4 regions of the Salinivibrio sp. AR640 genome follow, and region 2 is predicted to be linked to each of the others. Evidence: predicted binding sites of a transcription regulator. Region 2 holds the regulator's gene; each other region holds the start of a gene.
The links. Region 2 encodes CRP, which controls carbon source genes, mostly activating them, when cyclic AMP is high. Its sites were predicted from a motif close to TGTGANNNNNNTCACA; they were not measured.
Positions count from the first base shown of each region.

Region 1: the regulator CRP is predicted to act here: its motif matches at 2,156-2,171, upstream of cdd (cytidine deaminase).
Region 3: the regulator CRP is predicted to act here: its motif matches at 2,107-2,122, upstream of BZG75_RS00705 (NupC/NupG family nucleoside CNT transporter).
Region 4: the regulator CRP is predicted to act here: its motif matches at 2,532-2,547, upstream of dinG (ATP-dependent DNA helicase DinG).

Region 1 covers NZ_MUFD01000027.1:18,222-22,422, reverse strand. The annotation lists gene sbcB (exodeoxyribonuclease I) at 1-500, shown strand, start outside; gene BZG75_RS12700 (hypothetical protein) at 714-1,211, shown strand; gene BZG75_RS12695 (ABC transporter substrate-binding protein) at 1,290-2,030, shown strand; gene cdd (cytidine deaminase) at 2,230-3,126, shown strand; gene BZG75_RS12685 (DMT family transporter) at 3,222-4,121, shown strand; gene BZG75_RS12680 (thiopurine S-methyltransferase) at 4,150-4,201, opposite strand, start outside.
Region 2 covers NZ_MUFD01000026.1:30,075-34,275, reverse strand. The annotation lists gene BZG75_RS12515 (hydrolase) at 1-757, shown strand, start outside; gene BZG75_RS12510 (YheU family protein) at 905-1,123, shown strand; gene BZG75_RS12505 (phosphoribulokinase) at 1,180-2,049, shown strand; gene crp (cAMP-activated global transcriptional regulator CRP) at 2,299-2,931, shown strand; gene BZG75_RS12495 (DUF1338 domain-containing protein) at 3,050-3,841, opposite strand; gene astD (succinylglutamate-semialdehyde dehydrogenase) at 3,852-4,201, opposite strand, start outside.
Region 3 covers NZ_MUFD01000001.1:159,262-163,462, forward strand. The annotation lists gene BZG75_RS00700 (BCCT family transporter) at 1-1,558, opposite strand, end outside; gene BZG75_RS00705 (NupC/NupG family nucleoside CNT transporter) at 2,193-3,416, shown strand; gene yjjG (pyrimidine 5'-nucleotidase) at 3,539-4,201, shown strand, end outside.
Region 4 covers NZ_MUFD01000001.1:145,653-149,853, reverse strand. The annotation lists gene BZG75_RS00655 (sulfite exporter TauE/SafE family protein) at 1-353, opposite strand, end outside; gene dinG (ATP-dependent DNA helicase DinG) at 368-2,440, opposite strand; gene BZG75_RS00645 (porin) at 2,977-3,996, shown strand; gene BZG75_RS00640 (YccT family protein) at 4,084-4,201, shown strand, end outside.

The DNA.
Region 1 (4,201 bases), on a different contig from region 2:
TAGCCGATGCCAAAGTACTTCGTCCTGACGATGCCGCGCGTCTTGGCGTGGATAGAGAAGCATGTCTTCAACATCTTAAAGCACTAAAGGCGGCGCCCGAAATCCGAGAGAAGCTGGTGGCTGTCTTCGCGCAATCCAAGCCCTTTGACAATCAAGATGTTGATAACGCACTGTATGCTGGCTTTTTTTCAAAAAGTGATCGCAGCGCGATGGACATTATCCGCGCGCAAGATCCAGAAAACCTTGCCGGGATTGACTTGAGTGTCGACGATTGGCGCATCAAACCTCTGTTGTTTCGTTATCGTGCCCGCAACTATCCGTGGACACTTACTGACGATGAACAAAAAAAATGGTTTATGCACCGCCGCGATTATTTTGAAACACACCTTCCCACGTACATGGACAACCTACAGCAACTGGCGGATCATCATCAGGCGGATGAGCACAAGGTCCGTATCTTAAAAGCGGTTTACCATTACGTCGAATCATTAGTCGGTTAGCCTCGATATACGATGTCGTGTTTTTCGATAGGTTCAACAACCGTTATGGCGCCATAGCGGTTGTGCTTTTTTTAATCTATTGTTATTCCTTATAAAATCAGAAAATTCAACATCATGCCTGCATAACTAGACCCAAAAAAGACATGCTAACGAGTTGCAGTTCTGTGATTTGAGTCCACACTTTTATAAAAGCTGTCGTTTGGAGTGGGCTTGATGATGACAACAAAAGTAAATACACGCTGTTACCGTTTTCCTGAAGTAGATTTTGAGCCAGAGAGCCGCACACTGTATTGGACGGATCAGGCAATCACGGTTTTGTCGTATGAAGAATCACGAATGCTCGAAATGCTTTGTTATTACGCAGGCGAGGTGTTGTCAAGTCGCACCTTGTTTAAACAAGTCGCATTACCCGACAGTTCTTTTGCACAACACCAAAGTGTGGTCACTTCGCTCATGGCTAAGTCTTACCGCAACGGTAAAAAGTGCTTGCCCTTTGACGTGGTTGGCGAGTTTGGTTTTCGTGTTGCTTTACCCCAACAAACCTTTGCGCAACGGCCAACCACACCGGCGGAAAATCAACCTGATCTCACCCCACCTCCGGCAACGCAATCACCGGCATTAGGGGATCCCTCTTTTAGCATTACAAAACCGCTTATTGTGTTGATTGCGACCGCAAGCCTCATTATTGGCATTACTGCGTTACTCACCTAGTGCACAGCTTTGATGTTTTTTGGGCGCTGAAATACACAAGCTAAGTCACGTGCCTATTCGAGTCAGTAAGGAAGGTTCATGCTCGCCAGATCAATTGTTATTGCCGCCATGATATCTATATTTATTAGTTTATCGGCTGTTGCTAGAAGCGAGTCCAACCACGTCATCAAGCTATATATGGGAGAGCTTCCAGGCCTGATCAACCTTGACCAATCAGGCCCTTTCGTCGATTTTGTTCACTTTCTTGATGACCAAGACCCGAATACTCACATTGAGATCGAGGTATTTCCCATTCATCGTGCGATTAATGGCATCGTACAAGGCCGTGCAGATATGATGTTACCTGCCGTTCGCCCTCCGAGTACTGTTACCGATCTACCGTTTGCGTTTAGTCGCGAATCATTTGGTGATGTTACCCATGTTTTATACACAAATAAGAATAATCCGTTACCTGTCGATGAGCTTTGGGCCGAACCGGAACGCTATAACATAGAAGCCGTGCCTTATTACATGCCGTTTAACGTTGCACGCTCTCATGGTATCAAACAGTCATTGCTTCGGCTGGCAGCAGGTCGTATTGATGGCTTTGTTTGGGCTCAGGAAGAGGCCGACATGATACTTAAACAATTGGGATTAACACATATTCATCGTGCGCACTTTGCCGACTTACAAGATGTATTTGTGATTCCCAAAGGCGAGCAAGGAAAGCCAATTGATGCTTACCTAACGACATTGATTACTCGCCTTCGCAACAGTGGGCAATTGGAGAAAGCTTATCGAAAAGTTCATCGCCCTTACGTGGACTGGCAACCTGAATAATCCCTGCCACCACCGCCTATCAAAGCGTTCATAGCGTTCATAGCGTTCATAGCGACTGCATTTTAAGCATAAAAATATTGATGTCACTCTAACTTTCAGCAACGAAATCGGTCTTGCATATTATGCGTGACTCTAATCACATAATTATCAGAGGTGCTTCCCTACACTGAGCCTCCGTTAATGACTAAGAAGTGATGCTATGCGAACTGCACTAACCGATGCACTGACACAATTGCCCGACGCATTACAACGCGTTGTCTCTGATTGGATAACTGACACACACTTTGGTGCGACATTTTCACCAGAGCAAGTGGCGCAAATGGAAGCCGAAAGTGGCCTATCTGGCGCCGCATTGCGTCTTACTCTATTGCCAATAGCGGCGGCTTATGCGGTGACTCCGATATCAACGTTTAACGTTGGCGCCATCGTTCGTGGCGAAGATGGCACCCTATACTTGGGAGCCAATATTGAGTTCACAGGGGTGCAACTAGGCCAAACCATTCACGCCGAGCAATGCGCGATTGCCCATGCGTGGACCAAAGGGGCAACTCGCTTAACCGATATCACGATCAACTACAGCCCATGTGGTCATTGCCGTCAGTTTATGAATGAGCTAAACGGTGCAGAATCACTCACCATTCAGCTACCAAAAACGGATCCCAAACCGTTACATACGTATTTACCAGAGTCCTTTGGTCCTGCCGATTTGGGAGTGGAATCACGTTTATTAACTGACGCGCCACACCAGTTATTCACAGACGATATTGATATCCCACTACTCAAAGCTGCCGCCGATGCAGCGAACCGAAGTCATGCACCGTATTCGGGTAACTACAGCGGCGTGGCCGTTGAAACATCTGATGGGGCTTTTTTCTCTGGGATGTATGCCGAAAATGCAGCGTTTAACCCGAGTTTACCCCCGCTTCAAGTGGCGCTCATTGCGACCAATATGGCCGGCTATCACTGGGACGACATTCGGGCGGTGGCGCTAGCCGAGATGACAAACAGTACGGTGAGTCATCTGACCGATACCCAAGCCACATTGGACGCGATGGATCCTGATATTCCTTTCGTCTATTCGACCCTTTCAACTTAACCACATGATGCGTTTGGCCTCAGCGGGGATTTCTGATCGCTCTGAGGCCTAATTTGCGCTACTATCCGTACGTCTTTTTTCGGATTGTCACGGTAATGAAACAAGTTCATCATCCCCTCCAAGGCGCGGCCTGGATGCTCACGGCAGGCTTATGCTTCGCATTAGTCAACAGCCTTTCTCAATATGTTAGCTTCAAGTTGGGCTTGCCTTCGACGACCGTTGCTTTTATTCAATATGCCATTGCCTTAGTGGCCATGATCCCCTGGTTAAAGCAACTGGGGATTCGTCAATCTTTAAAAACCCAGCACCTTGGGCAACATTGTTTGCGGGTGTTTATTTCTGTTATTGGGATCCAACTTTGGCTATGGGCGCTCGCTTATCCGGTTCCCATTTGGCAAGGCATAGCCCTACTAATGACATCACCGCTGTTTGCAACCATAGGATCAGGGCTATTTCTTCGTGAACGGGTTGGTATTGCACGTAGCTTGGCCACACTTGCGGGTTTTTGTGGCGCGATGATTATCCTAGAACCTTGGTCAAATGGTTTTACATGGGCAACGTTACTGCCGATAGGCGCCGCTTTCTTTTGGGCGACCTATTCATTAATGGTGAAACGGTTATCAGCCTACGATCCACCGACCACGATGGTCGTTTACCTCCTTTTGTTGATCACCCCATTTAATCTACTCTTGGCCGTGCCTGACTGGACACTGCCGTCATCTGCAATGGCATGGTGGATGTTGTTCGGTGCCGGAATGCTCACCGCACTCGCACAGTGGGCAATAGCCAAAGCCTATGCCGTATCAGATGCCTCGTTTGTTCAGCCGTTTGATCACGCTAAACTGCCGCTGAACATCCTCTTTGGTTGGCTAGTATTCAGCTGGATTCCACCTGGCCGGCTATGGCTAGGCGCAGGAATTATTATCGCAGCCGTTTTTTTTATTACCCACTGGGAATCACGACAGTCTAATCAACCTCGAGTCAAAACCGTCTAGCGCAAAGCGGCGCTATCCGAGCATGGCTCTACCAAACCGAGCACGAAGCGTTGGCTTTTATCAACCAGACTTGCTCTCCT
Region 2 (4,201 bases):
CCCTTATGCCAATGGATTATTGGCCGCTTTCAAACAGCAAGGCTGGTGCGGTGTGGTGATGCATTTTCGCGGTTGCAGTGGCCGTCTTAATCGCGCGCCGCGGACTTATCATTCCGGCGAAACGGAGGACGCTCGGGCATTTTTGACCTATTTACGCCAGACCTACCCGAACAATGAGATTGCCGCTGTGGGAGTCTCTTTGGGAGGAAACATGTTGGTGCGCTACCTGGCCGACTATCAGCATGATCCGATTGTCAGTTGTAGTTGTGCTATTTCTCCCCCGCTCGATTTAGCGGCGTGCTCGACCCGTATTCAACAAGGGTTTTCCCGTGTTTATCAAGCGTATTTGCTACGGTCGATGCGACAAACCTTATCGGAAAAACTTACCCGACACCAAAAAGTGGGTCGGTGGCATGCTGGGGAGCGGCCAAAGATTAAAACTCTGTTCGAGTTTGATCAAACGGTCACCGCACCGCTGCATGGCTTTGACGATGCTCAACACTACTATCAAAGCTGTAGTGGTTTATCTGTCCTTGACGCTATTACGGTCCCACTTGCGATTATCCATGCGAAAGACGATCCCTTTATGACCGACGCAGTAATCCCAACCTCGCCTCTGCCCGCGAATATTGACTATCAACTGAGCGAGCATGGTGGGCATGTTGGTTTTGTTACCGGCAGTTGGCGCCAGCCACAGTTCTGGCTGGAGCAGTCGGTGCCTCACTGGTTAGCCTCACGCCTTTGCTCGTCCCGTTAAAAAGGGACGCCACGCAAAGCAAAAAAGACCGACGCACATTGATCTACTGCATTGTGTTGAATGATTGGGTAAAATGCGAGCTGATTCACAATATCAGCATCAAGCACCCTAACGTCTCAGCCATAAATCAACAAAAGGTGATGTAGTATGATGGTTCCTTGGCAATCGGTCCCTGAGGAAACACTGACTCGTTTAATCGAGCACTTTGTGTTACGGGAAGGAACCGATTATGGTGAGCAGGAAGTCAGCTTTGCACAAAAAGTGGCGGATGTTCGCCAACAACTGCAATCCGGCGACGCCGTGATTGTGTATTCTGAGTTGCACGAGACAGTGGATATTCGTCGTAAGGAAGCACTCAGATCTTAGCATCGCTGTACGCAATAAACAGCGATACACATTCAGACTGAATGACAGGGCGCGTCATGTCGGCTAAACATCCAATCATCGCGGTCACCGGCTCTTCAGGAGCAGGGACCACCACCACGTCCGAAGCATTCCGTAAGATGTTCCAGATGATGAACATCAAAGCGGCGTGGCTAGAAGGGGACAGTTTCCATCGCTTTACGCGACCGGAAATGGACGTCGAGATCCGTAAAGCACGTGAGCAAGGACGGCACATTAGTTACTTTGGCCCCACCGCCAATGATTTTCCGCGATTAGAGCAGTTTTTCCGTGAGTACGGTGAACTCGGCACAGGCAAATATCGCCGCTACTTGCATACCTTTGATGAAGCGGTGCCCTACAATCAAATGCCAGGGACCTTCACACCATGGCAGGATTTACCCGACAATACCAACGTACTATTTTACGAAGGCTTGCACGGCGGTGTGGTTGATGGTGAGGTCAATGTCTCCCAACATGTCGACCTATTGATTGGTATGGTCCCGATCGTCAACCTTGAGTGGATTCAGAAATTTGTCCGCGATACCCGCGATAGGGGCCACTCACGCGAAGCGGTCACCGACTCAATTGTGCGGTCGATGGACGATTATTTGCATTATATTACGCCGCAATTCTCACGCACTCACATTAACTTTCAACGGGTGCCGACGGTCGATACCTCCAACCCACTGAACGCCAAAGGCATTCCTTCGTTGGATGAGAGCTTTGTGGTGATCCGCTTTCGAGGGATGAAAAACGTCGACTTTCCTTATCTGCTGCAAATGATCACGGGGTCTTTTATGTCACGGCATAATACACTCGTCGTGCCAGGCGGTAAGATGGGCTTTGCGATGGAACTTATCATCCGTCCATTGATTCAGCAGCTAATCGAAAAAGGCAAGATTGGCTAGGGCGTAGCGCATCTATCGTGTATTACTTCTCAAGCCGTGATCTTAGCCACGTTTTTGCCAGGTTTTTAGGCGGTTGGCCTAGATCAAAATCAAGAAATTGCTAACAAAAAAAGATACACTCTTGTTAACATACAGTGAGCTTGTAGCCCGCGCCCAGACTTCGTATTCTGTGCATAGATCTGGTGGGTTACCCCTCAGACAAAGATAGGACGTTGTTGCCGGGCAACACATGCAGAGGAAATAAGTTATATGGTTCCAGGAAAACCTCAAACAGACCCTACACTCGAGTGGTTCCTTTCACATTGTCACATCCACAAGTATCCGTCTAAAAGCACGCTGATTCATGCAGGCGAAAAAGCGGAGACCTTGTATTACATCGTGAAAGGGTCTGTCGCCGTTCTAATCAAAGATGAAGAAGGCAAGGAAATGATCCTGTCTTATCTTAACCAAGGTGATTTTATCGGTGAGCTAGGCCTTTTCGAAGATGATCAGGAGCGTACCGCTTGGGTTCGGGCTAAGTCTCCTTGTGAAGTGGCAGAAATCTCATTCAAAAAGTTCCGCCAACTGATCCAGGTTAACCCTGATATATTAATGCGTTTGTCCTCACAAATGGCGCGCCGTTTGCAAGTGACCAGCCAAAAAGTGGGGGATCTTGCCTTCCTGGACGTCACGGGCCGTATTGCGCAAACCTTGTTGAATTTAGCGAAGCAACCCGATGCCATGACGCACCCTGATGGCATGCAAATTAAGATCACACGTCAAGAAATTGGCCAAATCGTTGGGTGTTCGCGTGAAACCGTGGGGCGTATTCTTAAAATGCTGGAAGAGCAAAATCTTATTTCAGCCCATGGTAAAACCATCGTGGTATACGGTACCCGCTAATCACAGCGCTCTCTGTATTCCCAACCGACGCCCTGGCGTCGGTTTTTCTTTTTAAAACAAAAAAAAGGAAGAGCGAACTCTTCCTTAACTGTGTATGCCTCGTTATATCAGCTATTTATTAGTGCGTGCTCTCAAAAATTTTATCCGCTGAAGCGGCAACAAATCCCTGGTACAACTCACCGTTGGGCAACACATAACGCTTAGCAAACTCATAAAACCCACCTGGAATGGTTTGCGTGCCATCAGAGAAAACAACAGCGACACGGTCAGCCATGGTGGAGGATTGCTCCAGATAAACGGATGCGTCCCCTTTTACTTCACCACCCGCTTCGTTAATTGCAAAGCCATTGTCTCGCAGCTTTTGATTAACCGATTGGCAATGATCATGAGCCTTTAACTGATTGACACTCACCGTGAAATGATTCGCACCATAACCGTGCGCGGCTACCCAGGACGCGTATTCACTCTCCTCAGCAAGCGCTTGATAGGTGGCGCTATCGATGTCCCAAAGCCGCCCCTGATGAAGAAAATCGCTCCCTGTTAGTGACGACGCATCGACTTGTGCCACCAGCTTGTGAACAATGGCTTGCAGCGCAGGCGAGCATTGCTCGACCATCAATTCACTGATAAACACTTTCGGCATCAAAGGATCGGGGTGCTCGAAATGGCAGGCATTGAGCTTTTTCGCTTCAAAGGTATAGTCCCCTTTTTGCTGATAGCCTAGCGCCAGGAAGGGGCGCGCCAAGACCTCAAGCCCAACCTTGGGCAAACCAAATGTCCGCAAGGCAATATGATCATTGATTAAAGGCTGCCCTTCTTCGAGCAAGGCATGTACCTGATGTGCCGATGGGCAAAGACGGTTAATATAGTCTTGCCATAATTTATCGAATAACGCTTGGCCACTGTCCATGTTGGTCTCCTTAATCTTGTTGAGTCGGAATACCGGGGGCGAACGTCTCAGGCAGTACCACCTGCTCCCCTTCCATTGATGCCATGGGATAAGCGCAATAATCGGCGGCATAGTAAGCGCTTGGACGTAAATTACCCGACGCACCTGGCCCGCCAAATGGCGCATCACCGCTTGCCCCTGTCAACTGACGATTACGATTCACAATCCCTGCGCGAATATGATCGAGGAAGTATTGCCATTCGCCCTCGTCTTCACTGATAAGGCCTGCCGACAAACCATAGCGGGTATCATTCGCCTTCGTGATCGCATCAGCCATATCCTGATAGCGCTGCACTTGTAGTAGCGGACCGAAATACTCTT
Region 3 (4,201 bases), on a different contig from region 2:
GCACAATCGTGAATGGGAAACCGGTTGATACCGCCATCGCTTGCAGGGCAACCAAGCCACCGCCAAGGATCAGCGCAACCGCAACCAAGCCCTCGAAAGACGCCCAGAAAACACGCTGTGGTACAGGCACATTCACTTTACCGCCCGCTGAAATGGTATCAATAACCAATGAGCCCGAGTCAGACGAGGTCACAAAGAATACCATAACCAGGATAATCCCGATAAACGAGGTGATTGATGCCAACGGCAAGTCATCCAACATCGCAAACAGCTTGAGTGAAAGCTCCGCATCAGCAACAGCGGTATAGCCTTCATTAACGAACTGACCAATCGCCGTGCCACCAAAGGCGGTCATCCAAAGCACACAGGCCGCTGAAGGGATGATAAGCACACAGGTGATAAATTCACGCACAGTACGACCGCGTGAAACACGCGCAATAAACATACCCACAAATGGGGACCAAGAAATCCACCATGCCCAATAGAAGGAAGTCCAGCCTTGGGTAAAGTTCGCATCTTCACGGCCAAATGGCATAGACAGCGCAGGCAGATTTTGTAGATATGCCCCTAGGTTTCCAAAGAAGCCGGTTAAGATGGCAATCGTTGGACCCACGGCAATAACAAAGATTAGCAGCAACAGTGCCAAAATCATGTTGATTTCAGACAGGCGTTTGACCCCTTTGTCTACCCCTGCAACAACCGAAAGGATCGCCGCGCCCGTAATACCCATCACCAGCATGACTTCGGTGGTATTACCCAGGGGCGTGTCAAACAGATAGTGCAGACCGGCGGATGCTTGTGATGCCCCCAAGCCTAGCGAGGTGGCAAGACCAAACAAGGTCGCAATGATCGCGAGAATGTCAATCACGTGCCCTGTCCAACCCCAAACACGTTCACCGAACAGTGGGTAGAACACAGAACGCATGGTCAAAGGCAAGCCTTTGTTATACGCAAACAGTGCCAAGCCTAGAGCCAATACCGCGTAAATCGCCCATGGGTGTAAACCCCAGTGGAAAATAGTCGCAGACATACCTAGGCGACGAGCAGCTTCCGTATCCCCGGCTGCCGCCCCCAAAGGCGCCCAGTCAGTGCGAAGGCCGTCAGCACCGGTTGCCGTCCCACCTAACGCGGTTTGGAAGTGCGTCAATGGTTCAGACACGCCATAGAACATCAAGCCAATGCCCATACCGGCCGCAAAAAGCATCGCGAACCAGCCCGCATAGCCGTAATCCGGTTTGGCCTCAGTACCACCCAATCGGACTTTACCCAGTGGTGACACAACCAGCACTAGACAAGCAACAACAAAAATATTACCTGCAGAAAGGAAGAACCAGTCTAGATTTGAGGTTAGCCATCCACGCAAATCCCCAAAAACAGGACCAATTTGGTTTTGAAATGCCAAGGTGACAAAAATGAAGGCCAAAATCGACAGCCCGGAAATCATAAATACTCGGTTATGAATATCAAAACCAAACGGGCCGAGTTTCAGCGCTACGTTATCCTGACCGACCTGATAGTCAGTATCGATCGGGTTAACCTTCCCGTCTGGTGTCATCATATCTTCATGGCTTTTATCGCTCACGAGTTAACTCCTTAGTCCGTTTATTCGGAAGCCTGTGAGTGTTGGTAGCGAGCTCATTATTTATTGATGTTTAAGCCATCTTTAACATCAATAAAAGATCAGTCATCACCACACAGTCGGCTACATTAACACATCTCGAAAATTTTTTAATTAGGGGCCTAACTAAATGTTCATTTTGTGACCACCCACTAAGAAAAAATCAGCCCGAATCCCGCGTCCTTACTCGCTCAGCGAGTTATTTGAACTCTTTATTTCAGAACTATAAATAATCGTGTCGCTAAGGAAATAGCACTATCCTTGGCCTATTCGAATCATAGCCGGGTTTTATTCTAGATGCCCATGAAAAATAGACACAGTCACCATCAACACTTTTGATGCAACGCAATCTTCACTCACAATGCTGATAGGAAGAACCCGTCTCGACACCTTTTATAACCAAGATGTCACGCATCATTTACGAGCTACAACACACCTTTTATCAATATAGACACAAGTGCAATTAAATGAACACAAAGAGGACAAAAAGTGACTCTTGTCACATTATTAAAATCGCGTACAATACCGCCGCAATCGTTTTCCATCCTAAGTTTAACGTTTGCGGAGCAACATCATGCAGTTTGGCATTGGCCTTTTGGGGATTAGTGTCCTCTTCCTTATCGCGGTTGTCTTTTCGGAAAATCGCTCCGCGATTAATTGGCGCACAGTGGGAGGTGCGTTCCTAATACAAATCGTCTTTGCTGGCTTTATCATCTCTGTTCCGCTTGGTCAGCGTATTCTAGCTAACGCATCAGAAGCCGTGTCGGCGATTATTAGTTTTGGCGATATTGGCGCTGAATTTCTGTTTGGTGATCTGGCTAAGTTTAAACTTGGTTTTATTTTCGCTTTTAATGTACTTCCCACCATCGTTTTTTTCTCTGCACTGATCGCTGTGCTTTACCACATTGGGGTCATGACTTGGATCATTCGCCTCATTGGTGGCTTATTGCGCCGCGTACTTGGCACTTCTCGCACTGAGTCCATGTCAGCCACGGCCAATATTTTTGTTGGCTCTGTTGAAGCGCCGTTGGTTGTGAAACCTTTTCTTTCTACCATGACTCGCTCCGAGCTGTTTGCTGTTATGGTGGGCGGGCTCGCCTCAGTCGCCGGCGGCACCATGGTGGGTTACGCAGGCTTGGGGGTAGAGATGAAATACCTGATCGCGGCCGCGTTTATGTCGGCACCTGCTGGGTTAATGATGGCCAAAATAATGGTACCGCAGACCGAATCCCCCATGAATCATGCTCAACACCAAGCGCTCGAAGACGATCAAGATAAACCAGTGAATGTGATTGATGCTGGCACGCAAGGCGCCTTGAGTGGCTTACAAATTGCGATGGCCGTGGGGGCCAGCTTACTCGCCGTGATCAGTATGATTGCGCTGATTAATGGTGGGTTAGGGAAACTGGGGCCTATTTTAAACTTGCCGCAACTAAGCCTTGAGTGGCTATTCGGCTACCTATTTGCACCAGTGGCTTGGCTGATTGGCATTCCCTGGCAAGAGGCGATGACAGCAGGCACCTTGATTGGTAAGAAAATTGCTGTGAATGAATTTGTGGCGTTTGCGGATTTTATGAACCTAAAAGAGGCGCTCTCTCCCCATAGCCAAGCCATTGTTACGTTTGCGTTATGTGGCTTTGCCAACCTCACCTCAATAGCAATGTTAATGGGTGGCTTGGGCGGCATTGTCCCAGAGCGCCGCGGTGATATCGCCAAATTAGGCATGCGCGCCATTCTTGCCGCAACCTTAGCCAACCTCATTAGTGCCACCTTGGCAGGGCTATACCTCTCCCTTTAATAGCAACATTGCTTTGTGTTTTCGTTCTTTCTCACCATGGACGGTGAGTCGCTTGTGGAGGCTCGCTAGCAAACCTCTGGGTCTGTTACACTCTTTCACTTTACATTAAGAGAGTTAAATCGATGCGATATCCTTGGGTGCTTTTTGATGCGGATGAAACCCTGTTTCACTTCGATGCGTTTGCGGGACTGCAACGTATGTTTTCGCGCTACAATGTCGATTTTGACCATCACGCGTTTGCGGAATACTCAGAGCTAAACAAGCCTTTGTGGGTACAATATCAAGATGGTGAAATTGATGCTCATACGCTACAAACCGAGCGTTTTACGCGTTGGGGAGAGCGTCTTAACGTGGCGCCTGCAACATTGAACCAGGGTTTTTTAGATGCAATGGCTGAGATTTGCGAACCATTGCCAGGCGCGCGCGATCTTATTAGTGCGATCAAGCCACATGCACATATTGGTATCATTACTAACGGATTTACCGCTCTCCAAGATATCCGCCTGGAAAGAACCGGGTTGAAGTCTGCGATTTCAACCTTAGTGATATCCGAGCAAGTGGGCATCGCCAAGCCGGACCCTCGGATCTTTGAACATGCCTTTGAAAAAATGGGAAATCCCCCCAAGGACAAAATCTTAATGGTTGGCGATAATCCACATTCTGATGTGCTGGGTGGTATGCGTGCAGGAATTGATACATGCTGGCTTAATAGCGATAACACACCGTCACCAGCAGGCATTACACCAACCCATCAAGTCGAGTCACTTTTTGATCTAAAAGCATGG
Region 4 (4,201 bases), on a different contig from region 2:
TAAATCGCTGCCACAAGCACCACCACGGGGATCGCTTTTTCTAACCATTCAGTGCTTAGCACATCAACCAGTAAAGTCCCTGCGGTTGCGCCAATCAAGGTGCCCCAAAACGCGTGTTGCCAAAATAAAGGCGAAAAAAGACGTTTTTTATAATAGGTAAAGGCGGCGGTGCTGGAGGCAAAGGTCGCGGCCAGTTTGTTGGTACCTAACGCCACATGGGGCGGCAAACCCAGTGATAACAGGGCTGGAACAGTCAGCATGCCGCCACCGCCGGCGACGGCATCGATAAAGCCGGCGACAAAAGCAGTCAGCCCTAGGATCACTAAGGTCGAAAGATCAATCAATTCAAGCATAGTCACTCGTTAATTTAAGGTTCGATCACGCGTTTGAATGGCGGCAGCGAGTCGAGTAAAGATTGGCCATATCTGCGGGTGATAATGCGCCGGTCAAGAAGCACTACCTTACCAGAATCTTCCTCTTTGCGCAGTAGACGACCGACTGATTGCACCAGCTTTTTACTCGCTTCTGGGACCGCGATTTGTAAAAACGGATTGCCACCGCAGCGTTCAATATACTCCGCGTGAGCTTCTTCCACTGGAGAAGTGGGGACCGCAAAGGGAATTTTCGTAATAATGAGATTAGTCAATAAGTTACCGGGCAAATCTAAGCCCTCGGAAAAACTGCCGGTGCCAAAAATTATACTGGTTTTGTCCGCACTGACTGCTTGCTGATGGGCCTTTAATAGCGCCGTGCGTGATTGTGTGCCCTGACAGAGCAGTTGCCAGCCGCGTTGTGTGACCGTTTGCTCAATGGCTTGGGTGACTTGTTTCATCTGCCAATAAGAGGCGAACAATACCAAGGACGCTCGCTCGCCCTCTAGGTGCTCAATAATTTTCTCGCTCAGCGCCGCCGTAAAGGCACTGGCTTGCGGCTCACAAGGCATAGTTGGGATCACCAAGCGCGCTTTATTGGCGTAATCAAATGGCGAGGGTAAGGCTAAATAACGCGAACCGTCGCTTTCACTGAGTCCGACTTGGCGGCAAAAATAGCTAAAGCGATTCAGGGCGCGCAAGGTCGCAGAAAACAGTCCAACCCCGGCGGCGCGAGACCAGAGCATTTGATCCAGACGCCAGCCTACTTCTAAGGGAGAGACATGCACCCAAAGATCCCCCTCGCGCTCACGGCAGGCTTGCACCCAACGGGCAAGCGGTGCGCCTTTATCGGCATTCGGTTGGGCCATTAAGGTCCAGACTTTTTCTAAATTTTCTAACCGTTGGAGGAAAAACGCGGTTTCGGCGAGCGCCGGATCAGCCAGTTTGGCAGAAATGTCATTTTCTTTCAGACGCTCATTGATCAAATCATGGATCTTTCCCAATGCCTGATGGGCTTTTTTGCTCGCGGTTTTAAGCTGTTCACTGGGCGCAATCAGGGCTTCGGGCAGTTCACCGTCGGCAAAGCGATAACAACCGTCGTCGTTGAGCGACAGTTGACTGAGCATGTTTTTTGCCTCGCGTAACCCTGGGATCAGGGTTTGTATCGCCTCGAGTAAGCTATCAACAAAGCGGTGTGCGCGCGTCATATCCGCGGTATTTCCCAACTTGGTAGCGGCTTGGTTCAGCTTTTCTAGCCAACCGACCACGCCGAGCAAACTGGCACTGGCCGCTGAGAAGTCACGCGCCACCGTGGGAAGGTGGTGCGCCTCGTCAATCATATACAGGCACTGCTCTGGCTCGGGCAAGATCACCCCGCCGCCGAGTTCGAGATCGGCGAGCAGCAAGCTGTGATTGACCACCACCACATCGGCTTTATCCATTGCCTCGCGTGCTTTGGCAAAGGGGCAACCACGGTGAGCGGGCAGGCCAGCATGGCAGGTGTGTTTGTCAGAGGCGATCGCTTGCCATAGGTGATCGGCAATCGGTTTGGGCCAGCTGTCGCGGTCGCCATCCCATTTTCCTCGACTCAGGGCAACGTAAAGATCATTCAGCAACAATTGCTCTCTGCGCTTGGGTTTTTGAGCAAATAGCGCCCCTTGGATGCTCTCGGTCTCTGTCACTGCACTCAGCTTGTGTGCACAGCAATAGCGCTGCCGCCCCTTGGCCAAGATAAAATCAAACGGCTTGGGGCAGATACGATGAAAAAACGGGATATCTTTATCGGCGAGCTGCTCTTGCAACGCCACGGTTGCGGTCGACACCACCACTTTTTTATTGTTGTTAAGCGCAAACGGAATCGCGCCCATCAAATACGCCATTGATTTGCCCACCCCAGTGCCGGCCTCGGCCACCAGTAGCCGACGCTTGGGGTCATAATCACCCGCCAAGGTTTTGGCCAGCTCTGCCACTAAATAGTTTTGAGCTTTGCGCGGAATAAAGTGGGGAAGTTGGTCTTGTAGCGTCTGGTAGCACGCGCGAATGTCTGATTTTACGGCAGGGCTGAGCATCAACAGGTCCGAGTAGTAAAGGATAAGCCCCAGTATAACACGGGGAAAAAACGTGAAAACGATCGCGAAATGTAAGTTTTCCTTACAGATATGAGATCTTGGTCACGAATTTAATTTGAACCATTCGCTGCTATCTTGCTGATCTGCCGTTTGATTAACAAAAAGCCGTATTTAAGCTATTGATTAGTTTTTTATTCTAAAAATAAAATAATAAAAAGCAGTAATCAGAATTTTATATCGCAAAGGGTTGTTGTTAAATTTCATCAACGCACACTGCTAACGAGGTTTAAACTGTGATCTTAGTTCATTGATGTTTCCTATCTGTTTGTTTTTAAGTGTTTTTTGTCTATTTTGTAATGCGCTTCCAGCCAGTTGACAGAACCTCAAATGTTCTGCACGATTAGCCACGAAGTTTCAGTGAACTGGCATTTTGTGCTTCGCAGCGTTTGCTGCTGATAACAGAGTGACAGTCACCATAAAACAGAGTTCCATGAAGGAACTCATAATGACTAAATAGAAAAGGCAGTGGATTAACCATGAAAAAGACTATTCTAGCAATGGCAGTACCAGCTCTGCTGGCTGCTGGCTCAGCATCAGCAAGCATCAACCTGTATGACGCAGAAGGCGTTAAAGTAGACGCATCAGGTGCCGCTGAAGTTCAGTATATCCAAGAAATCGGTAACAATCGTGACGGTGCATGGAAGTTAGACGACGGCGACTTTGCGATTAACACTGAAGTTGCAGTATCAGATAAGCTTTCTGTTATCGGTGCAATGGCATTTGAATTTGAAATGAATGATGCCAACAGCAACGACAACCAGCTTACAGGCGAAAGCCGCTCGAACGTCGAAAACGATGAGCTATATGTTGGTTTTAAAGGTGATTGGGGTCAGTTTACTGCCGGTCGTCAATACCTACTGATGGATGATTCTGGCATCACTAAAGATTACGAGCTATCAGCAAACAGCTTTGGTGCAGACTATGAGCAAGCTGCTCAAGTTGGTAAATACGTCTACGACAACGGCACTTTCTACGGTGCTGCGACCTATAATGATAAAAGTGATGGCTTTGACGACAACGGCGTTGTAAACGGCACGGAAGGCTATGCTGGTGACGGTGATGACGTGCGTGTATATGAAGCGCGTCTAGGTTATCGTTTCGCAGATGTTGACGCACGTGTTTACTATCAAAAAGCAGACAATGTTGGCCGTGATGGCGACGATGACAAAGATGCATACAACTTTGAAATCGAATATGCGGGTATCGAAAACGTTGGTTTAGCGGCATCTGTTGGCCGTACCTCTTCGGACATCGACGGTGACGATACTGACACTGACTATATGTCTATTGCTGCTGACTACACCATGGGCAAAACCACCTTTGCTGTTGGTTACGACAACAAAGACGAAGAAGGTAACACATCAGACGTTAACGGTTACTATGCAAACGTGACTTATGCACTGCACAGCAATGCGCATGTATACGCAGAAGTTGGCGACAGCGACGGTGATGACCAAGACTTTGGTTACGTAGCGGGTATGGAAGTTAAGTTCTAATTGAGCTTAAACCCTATTGCTAAGTTGTAGCACTGATTATGAAAGCCGCCTTAGGGCGGCTTTTTTCGTCTTACCGTTGGAGTGACAATGAAGAAGTTAACAAAAGCCGCATTGGTACTGGGTGCACTGATGGCATCAAGTACCATTCATGCAGCGGAAATTACCTCCGCCCGTCATATTGAATTTTTGGTGGTGGATGGCAGCA